DNA from 4 places in the Gracilibacillus thailandensis genome. Region 1 is predicted to be linked to each of the others. Evidence: riboswitches for the same ligand, from Rfam matches in the RefSeq annotation. Region 1 holds a riboswitch; each other region holds the start of a gene.
The links. Region 1 has a riboswitch for S-adenosylmethionine ahead of GH715_RS18180 (YpjP family protein). Riboswitches for the same ligand answer to the same signal wherever they lie in the genome.
Positions count from the first base shown of each region.

Region 1 (2,205 bases):
AAAGGAACAGAACCATCATTTGGCAATGCTGTCACAAGACCTTCCAAGTGTTCTGGCTTAGTAGGGAATATCGTTGATAATAATGAAATCATCCCTCCACCAACAGTTGGATCTCCTGGAGGGTATTCCTTTTTGCCTGTGACAAAATCCATTTCGTTTTCGTGGATATATATTGGTACGTTCCAATATTCTGCCAACTTTTTCGCGGAACCGATATGATCAAAGTGACCATGGGTTAATATAATTGCCTGTGGTGGTTTATTGCCATAACGGTGTTCGCAAGCGTGAAGAATTCTATCATGATATTTTCGTGTGCCACTATCGATTAAGACCCAATCTTCATTTGGGGCACCGATCATGATGACGTTAACAACAAGAGTCCGGTAATAAGCGATATCTGGAAGGACTTCTTCCGGAATGGCATGGTCTAAGTCATGTTCAAGGTCTTTCCACTTATCAATATGTTCTTGATCCATTGTTTGTCCCACCTTATTTGTGCGTAAACTATCCTCATTATTTTGGTGTGAAATGAAAAGATTTATACTATAATCTGAAAATTTTAAAAAGTACTTGTTGTTTTTTTAGTAGTATGATATGATTTGTAGCAAATCCAAGTGATGTACTTACAATTTAAAAAAACGCAAGATTTTCTTATCCAGAGAGGTGGAGGGACTGACCCAGCGAAGCCTCGGCAACCAGCACGTATGTGCCCGGTGCCAATTTCAGAGAATCAATATTGATTCGAAGATGGGGAGATTCGACGGCGATTGTTTTTGTGTAGCGTAATGCAATTACTCGTAGAATCCTTCTCTATCTTTATAGGGAAGGATTTTTTATTTTAAAATACGAGGAGAATGTACAACTGAGATCCAGCTGATTATAAGTGGATTCAAAAGAATTAATTCATGAGATTGTGGATACAGATGAGCTAATTGTAGGAACATCTAGTTATCGCAACAGGTGGGACGTATCATCACTTTTTGAATTAATGTCATTAGCAGGTTATATATTAAAGCATAACAGTCTATGCATATGATGAACACTTTAATAGGGAAGTGATTAGTGCAGAACAACCCTTAGCACAAACATAAGTAAAATTTATGTAAAAAATGAAAAACCCCTTTACATGTATGGACAAATTAGTTAAAAATGATAAAATTTTAGTAAGTCGATGTGAGGGAGTTCGATCGAGATGAAAATGTGGATGAAAAAATTAACCGTTTTATTAGTGACGATATTAACTCTTGGGTTATATGTTCCCCCTATCTACATTAATGCTGATGTAGACTTAGGCAAAAAGGACATTGAGCCAAGTGAAGATCAGCCGAAACAATTAGATAAAGAAGAAATTGAAGATTCGATAACAGAAGAAAACCTAATTCTTGAAGACTCGAATCAACTTTATCTCGAGGAATTAAATCATCTTGCAAAAGAACAAGTGCAAGCAAAGCTAGGTACAAAAATCTCGGCAAAAGTGAAGGGAGATCTTGCTCGAACTGTCTTACCAAATCTTGAAACGGTATTAGATGCATTATATAAAGAAATTGGCGAGGAAGAAAGTCAATACTTAATGATTGCCGAAGAGCCCTCAGGCGGATATGGAGAGCGTATCTTTAACTTATATCATGTAAAAGATAAAGAAAATGTTGCAAAGTTTCATGTCAATCGGTTAAGAAGACCACAAGACGGTTATTATTTTCAATTCCACTATCATTTGCAAAACGATCAATTCGAAGAGCATTTCCCGATAGCAGAAGTTTATTGGGGAAAAGATACACCACCAAAATGGATGTCGCAATAGATAGGATGCCTTACGTATAGGAGGCATCCTTTTTAACCATAATATCAGAAATATAATATGTCAGAATTTTAAAACATTTTCCTTTATTTTAATCCGAAATATCGATAAAATAGATTTTATCGTGAATTTTTTCATTTTAGGGAATTTATTAACAAAGGAGTCACAAAAAATGCCTATCAAAGTGCCGGATTTATTACCAGCTAAGAGTAAGTTACAAGAAGAGAATATTTTCGTTATGGATGAAAGCCGGGCATTTAAACAAGACATTCGGCCACTTAAAATATTAATCTTAAATTTAATGCCATTAAAGCAGCAAACCGAAACCCATTTATTACGATTATTAGGAAATAGCCCATTACAATTAGAGGTAGGATTGTTGCATACGAGTACACATACTTCTAGAA
Region 1 covers NZ_WJID01000074.1:7,403-9,607, forward strand. Annotated here, with positions in the region: gene GH715_RS18175 (MBL fold metallo-hydrolase) at 1-476, opposite strand, end outside; SAM riboswitch class I at 649-754, shown strand; gene GH715_RS18180 (YpjP family protein) at 1,193-1,801, shown strand; gene metA (homoserine O-acetyltransferase MetA) at 1,971-2,205, shown strand, end outside.

Region 2 (2,205 bases), on a different contig from region 1:
CTTTCCCCTTTTTCGCCGATAATACTGGCATAATCCCAGACACTAGACCAGAAATCTCCAATATTCGTGATCGACCAACGGTGTAATCTTTCATAAGGAAAAAGTGCCTGATTAACAGATTTCGCAAAAGCTTGAAGATGTGAATGTTCCATATCTTTTTCTGCAGGTTCCCATAATATCTGACTCTTCTTATCTATTGTTTGAGTATTCATTGTTTTCCCCCTTTCTTTGGTACTTCAATAAGAATGGCTATTCCTTGGCCACCACCGCCGCATAGAGAAGCGATTCCTTTACCACCACCACGTCGTTTCAATTCATGTGCTAATGTTAAAACTAAGCGGAAACCAGTACCTCCAAGCGGATGCCCAATTGCAATTGCTCCACCATTGACGTTTACTTTGTCATATCCAATATTTAACGCTTTACAGCTGGCGATCACAACACTAGCAAACGCCTCGTTTATTTCAAAGAGTTCAATATCTTCTACTGTCAATTGCTGTTTATTCAATACTTTTTGAATGGCGTCTGCCGGCTTTGTTTGAAGACTAGCATCAGGTCCGGCCGTTTCCGCCCAGTCGATAATATGTGCAAGTGGTGCTGTTCCAATTTGTTCAGCTTGTTTTGCTGTTGTAACAATTCCAAGGCTTGCTCCATCTGTCATTTGCGAAGCATTACCTGCTGTAATCGTTCCATCTTTTGCAAATGCAGGTTTCAAATTCGCTAATTTATCAACTGTTGTCTGTGGGCGTATACCTTCATCATTTGCTAACACACCATCGATTGGAAGAATTTCCTCCTGCAATAGCCCTTTTTCAAAGGCACTAGCTGCTCTTTGTTGAGACAGAGCTGCAAATTGATCTTGCTCTTCACGGCTAATGTTGTATACACCATTATATTGTTCTGTTAGTGCGCCCATCGATTGATCACTTAATGCACACCACAGCCCGTCATGTAGCAACGTATCAGTAATCGTCTGGTGACCTATACCTTTGATCGATCGAGTCGGGATAATATGTGGTGCATTAGACATTGAGTCAAAACCACCAACAATATAAAATGACCCTTCTTCTAATTGAGTACGGCGCACTGCATCAATAACAGAAGCAACCCCTCCAAGACAGACATTATTTAAGGTGATCGCCGGTGTACTACTATTAAGTCCAGCTTGATGTGCAACTTGCCTAGCAGGGTTTTGACCTTGACCAGCCTGAATAACTTGTGCTAACAATACCCCATCTATCTGAGGAATTGCAGCATGTTTTTCCATTAAGTAATGCAACGGATGGCTTGCTAATGATACTGAATCAATTTCTGCAAGGGCACCGTTCCATTTTCCAAAAGGTGTCCTGATCCCATCTAAAATAACAATTGACATATATGTGATTACTCCTTTTTCTTTTAAATTAAGAAAAGCGCAGAGCGCCCGCTTAAAAACGTAGCGGCTGGAACTAATCAACTGAGATAAAGGAATCACGGTGAGTTTACGAACCGATGATGACTTTCACCTAAAGGCATAAGTGCGACTAAGCCTCTGGTTTCACCAATCGGCAAGTCTTCTTTATCGTAGGACAATTCGTGAAGTCGCCTAGTTTTTGGGCGCTCGGAGCTACATCTGTGCAAATTTTATACTTTCCTTACAAATAAAAAAGCCCTCTTCGATAAAAAGAGGACTCTACTACTCTTCTTATCTCTCAGGAGTACTCCTGTTGGAATTAGCACCTTTTAAGCAATCGCTTAATGGTTGCCGGGTTTCATTGGGCCAGTCCCTCCACCTCTCTTGATAAGCTTATAGATATAATGTTTGTGATTCTTATAATAAAAAAATCTCTCTATATCGAGATAGAGAGATACATTACGTAACGATGAATCTCTTATCTCTTCTAAGTGAAAACACTCAGACGGAATTGGCACCTATATTAAGTAAAACACTTAATGGTTGCCGAGGCTTCTTTGGGCCATTCCCTCCACCTCTCTTGATAAGACAAGATTAATGTTCAGTTTTCATATCCTAGTAATACACTGTACTTTACATGCTTTTGTTGGAATTGTCAATATATTTCGACAATTAAAAGAAAGTAATTACGTAAATATTCAATCGCTTTCAAAAATAGGAAATATTATACAAACAATATCAATCCTGTGGTAAAATAATCCATATAATATACTAAAGGAGGATTATATGAAATCTATCAAACTCTCGTTTAT
Region 2 covers NZ_WJID01000082.1:9,835-12,039, forward strand. Annotated here, with positions in the region: gene GH715_RS18910 (acetoacetate--CoA ligase) at 1-212, opposite strand, end outside; gene GH715_RS18915 (acetyl-CoA C-acyltransferase) at 209-1,375, opposite strand; SAM riboswitch class I at 1,682-1,787, opposite strand; SAM riboswitch class I at 1,869-1,983, opposite strand; gene GH715_RS18920 (lipase family protein) at 2,180-2,205, shown strand, end outside.
Region 2: it holds a riboswitch for S-adenosylmethionine, as region 1 does, so the genes downstream of both, GH715_RS18915 (acetyl-CoA C-acyltransferase) here and GH715_RS18180 (YpjP family protein) in region 1, are expected to answer to the same signal.

Region 3 (2,205 bases), on a different contig from region 1:
CTTAAATGTCCGCATTCACGATACCTGGTGGATGACAGAGACTGGTGGACACTTAATTGTCAACCTTCCAGCTGAAAAAATCAAACCAGGTTCAATGGGCAGACCTTTTCCTGGTGTGCAGGTAGGTATTTTAGATGAAGAAGGTAATGAGTTGCCACGAGGTGAAGTTGGTCAACTAGCCGTACGCACACCATGGCCAGGACTGATGAAAGAGATTTGGGGAAATAAGGATAAATTCAAATCTTATTTCCAGTACGAGGGATGGTATATCTCTGGTGACTTAGCGTTACAGGATGAAGAAGGATATGTCTTCTTTCAAGGTCGTAACGATGACATGATCAATTCGGCAGGTGAGCGTATTGGTCCGTTTGAAGTAGAAAGTAAGTTAATTGAACATCCGGCAGTAGAGGAAGCTGGTGTAATAGGTAAACCTGATGAACTACGTGGTGAATTAGTTAAAGCTTTTATTACATTAAGAGCCGGATATGAACAATCAGATGAATTATTAGAAGAGATTCGATTATATGTTAGAAAAAATCTATCAGCACATGCTGCTCCTAGAGAAATCGAAGTAATGGATGAATTACCTAAAACAAAAATCAGTGGAAAGATTTTAAGAAGACAATTAAAAGCATTAGAAATTGAAAGAAATAATAAAGTTAAAAATTAAAACATATAGATACTCTTATGAAGAGTGGTGGAGGGACTGGCCCGATGAAACCCGGCAACCTTAAGCTATCCATGCTTAAAAGGTGCTAAATCCTGCAAACTTTAGTTTGAAAAATAAGAGGGAGATAATAGCTTTAGTCTCTCTTGTTTATCAAGAGGGGCTTTTTTGTTTCCCTAAATTATTAGGAGGCATATAACATGGTAAAAACAAATGTAAAGGGAAATTTTGTAGCTAGTCTAGAGGAAGTAGCTGAAAAGCAATTATCCAAAGCAGCTAAATTATATTTAGATCAAATAACATCCAAAAAAGCAAATGCTACATCATTTATACTTGATAGCAATTCACCGTCTAAATTAAAAATTTCTCCGCTATTATTAGGTGCAGTTGGTGCACAGACTTATTTTCACGAAGATGGAGAATTAGCAACTGCAAAAGCTGCCAGTAAGCAGGGTGTACCTTTTATTGTTAGCAGTCATTCATCCTATAGCATTGAAGAAATTAGAGATGCTGTTCCAAGTAGTGAACTATGGTTCCAAGCTCATATTTTTCAAGATTTAGAACTTACTAAACATTTTATTCAGCGTGCTGAACTAGCAGGCTATCAGGCAATTATTTTATCTATATCCAAAGATGAAATTCATTTAAAAGCAGATCAGCTAGTGAAAGGAACTACCAACTTTGTTGTAGATCCAATTTTTGCTAAGAAAAATTATGCAAATAAAAGCCCACTGGCAGAACAAGTGGCACAAGAATATCAAAAACGCTCTATTAAGTGGGAAGAGATTCAATATATAAAACAATTTACAAATTTACCGATCTTTGTTTATGGAGACTTATCATTAGATGATGTTCGTTCAAGTCTGGAACAGCAAGTTGATGGGATTATCTTGTCCAATATTAATGCATCTAATCTGGAATTACTAGAACAGATTAATATTATCGCAAGTGAAAAATTAACCGTTGTTGTTGAAGCAGAAGTGAAGTCAAAAGATGAATTAAACCGCTATTTACAACAAGGTGCTGATGCTATTTCGATCCGGAAGAGTTATATTTACGGATTATCGACATCAGGAGTTTTGGGCGCAGAAGAAGTTATTGCTCAACTATTCACATAATTTTCGAATATCATTGTTTCATAAGTAGTGAAAATGGGATATAGTATAACTATATCCCATTTTTGGATGGAAGGAATGGTTTTTTGTGGCAATACGTAAAACGAAATTAAGAAAAGTAGTTATTATTGGAACAGGCTTAGTCGGTACTAGTTATGCGTATGCGCTATTAAATCAAGGTGTTGTTAATGAATTAGTCCTGATCGATTTGGATCAAGCAAAAGCAGAGGGAGAAGCACGTGACTTAAATCATGGCATGGCGTTTGGTAATCCGATGCGTATCAAAGCAGGAGATTATCAAGAGTGCCATAATGCAGATTTAGTTGTTATTACAGCAGGTGCCAATCAAAAACCGGGTGAAACTAGGTTAGATCTTGTGACGAAGAATGCAAAAATATTTAAAGGTATTATCGAAAAAGTCAT
Region 3 covers NZ_WJID01000011.1:84,942-87,146, reverse strand. Annotated here, with positions in the region: gene acsA (acetate--CoA ligase) at 1-670, shown strand, start outside; SAM riboswitch class I at 683-790, shown strand; gene GH715_RS05180 (alpha-hydroxy-acid oxidizing protein) at 868-1,785, shown strand; gene GH715_RS05175 (L-lactate dehydrogenase) at 1,871-2,205, shown strand, end outside.
Region 3: it holds a riboswitch for S-adenosylmethionine, as region 1 does, so the genes downstream of both, GH715_RS05180 (alpha-hydroxy-acid oxidizing protein) here and GH715_RS18180 (YpjP family protein) in region 1, are expected to answer to the same signal.

Region 4 (2,205 bases), on a different contig from region 1:
AAAGCGATGTCTAATGAAACAGGCTTTTCGGGTAACTCGCGTGTTAAGACATCTGCTTCATACCATTTCGCGATTGTATCCCCAATTCCTGCACGGAGATAGGCTCTTGGTGAGTCCAAAATCACGTTAGGATCTACTAATAACATATAAGTGCTACTGTTGAAGATAATGTATTCTTGAAAGTTACCATTCTGATCATAGAAGACTGATAGTGGTGTCCATGGTGCGCAATTCGACGCTAACGTAGGTATTAAAATAGTTGGTAAGGTTAAACGGTCTCCACAAGCTTTGGCAATGTCTAATATTTTTCCGCCACCGATACCGATCACAGCTGTTGTTTCTGATTTAGTTAACTTTGCAATTCGCTCTACTTCATGGTGTGAACACTCTCCGTTATAAGCAATAAATTGGCAAGGTAATGCAGGGTCTGCAAAATATGTTTTTACTTTCGCCCATGATTGATCACCATGAATAACAAGTAGTTGGTTAAATTGATGTTGTTGTAACAAATCAAATAGATCATATAATAGCCCATTTCGGCATTGATAATAATTAGGGGCGCCTTTGATATGTAATGTGTCCATCTCTTCACCTCGATGATTGTGATATGGTAAGAAGTATGCCATTGGAACGAATAAGTGTCAATATATATCGAATTTTCTGAAAAAAAGGTTGACTTACATTCTGTAGTTCGCTATACTCGTTAGCATAAAATTTGAAAATTTCTTATCTAGAGCGGTGGAGGGACTGGCCCAATGAAACCCGGCAACCATCTATACTTCTATAGAAAGGTGCTAAATCCAGCAAACAGTTGAACTGTTTGGGAGATAAGAGAAAAACTATGAAAATAGGATTCTCTATCTCAAAAGAAGATAGGGATTTTTTAATGGAAAATTATATGAGGGGGATACAACATGAAGAAGCTTGTAGGATTTATTAGTGTAGCAATCATTCTTATTTTAGCAGCTTGTGGAGGAGAAAATGCAGATAGTGGTGGCACATTAGATGTCGGTGTAACGGCAGGACCACACGAAGATATTTTAAATCACGTAGCAGAATTGGCAGCAGATGAAGGATTAGAGATAGAAGTGCATGTCTTTAACGATTATGTGATGCCCAATACAGCTTTAGACGAAGGTGAACTTGATGCAAACATCTTTCAACACGAACCGTTTATGAATAATGCACGTGATGAAGGAGATTTAGACTTAGTTAAAGTAGCGGATACAGTAAATTTCCCAATGGGGATTTACTCTGACCAATATGCTAGTTTAGATGAATTGCAAGAAGGCGATAAGGTAGGATTACCAAACCACTCTTCAGGTGAGCCACGTGCATTAATGTTATTTGAAGATGCTGGTTTAATTACGTTACCAGAAGATGCAGATGTTACAGTATCTGTGAAGGATATACAAGATAACCCATTAAACTTGGAATTTGTACTACTAGAAGCATCACAAATTCCTAGACAATTAGGTGAGGTGCAAGTTGCGGCGATTAATACGAACTATGCACTAGAGAGTGGACGAGTGCCAACAGAGGATTCTCTTCACATGGAACCAAAAGACTCACCATGGGTAAACATTATAGCGACGAGAGAAGAGAATGTCGAAGATGAACAAATTAAACAATTAATTGATATTTATCGTTCAGAGGAAGTAAAACAATTTATCGAGGAGGACTTCGCAGGGTCAGTTGTTCCTTCATGGTAAGAAAGGGGCACATACAGCATGATTGAATTTAGAAACTTAACGAAAGTTTTTCAAGACAAGAAAAGAGAAGTTAAAGCCCTTCATAACGTATCACTAAAAGTGAAGGAAGGATCTATTTTTGGTGTAATTGGCTATAGTGGGGCTGGTAAAAGTACATTAGTCAGAATGGCCAATTTGTTAGAAAAGCCGACTTCTGGTCAAGTTTTATTTGAAGGTCACGATTTAACCAAGTTAAGTGGTAATCAATTAAATGAAGTAAGACAGCAAATGGGGATGATTTTTCAATCCTTTAATCTTTTAAAAACGGGTACAGTTTATGAGAATATTGCATTGCCTTTGAAGTTAACGGGCGTACCAAAATCGGATATTGATAAACGTGTAGAAAAGTATATTCAAATAGTAGGTTTGCAGGATAAGTTAAAGGCTTATCCTGCTCAACTATCTGGAGGACAGAAGCAACGTGTGGCAATAGCACGTGCATTAGCCCATGAAC
Region 4 covers NZ_WJID01000093.1:6,620-8,824, forward strand. Annotated here, with positions in the region: gene GH715_RS19790 (iron-containing alcohol dehydrogenase family protein) at 1-626, opposite strand, end outside; SAM riboswitch class I at 724-834, shown strand; gene GH715_RS19795 (MetQ/NlpA family ABC transporter substrate-binding protein) at 915-1,712, shown strand; gene GH715_RS19800 (methionine ABC transporter ATP-binding protein) at 1,731-2,205, shown strand, end outside.
Region 4: it holds a riboswitch for S-adenosylmethionine, as region 1 does, so the genes downstream of both, GH715_RS19795 (MetQ/NlpA family ABC transporter substrate-binding protein) here and GH715_RS18180 (YpjP family protein) in region 1, are expected to answer to the same signal.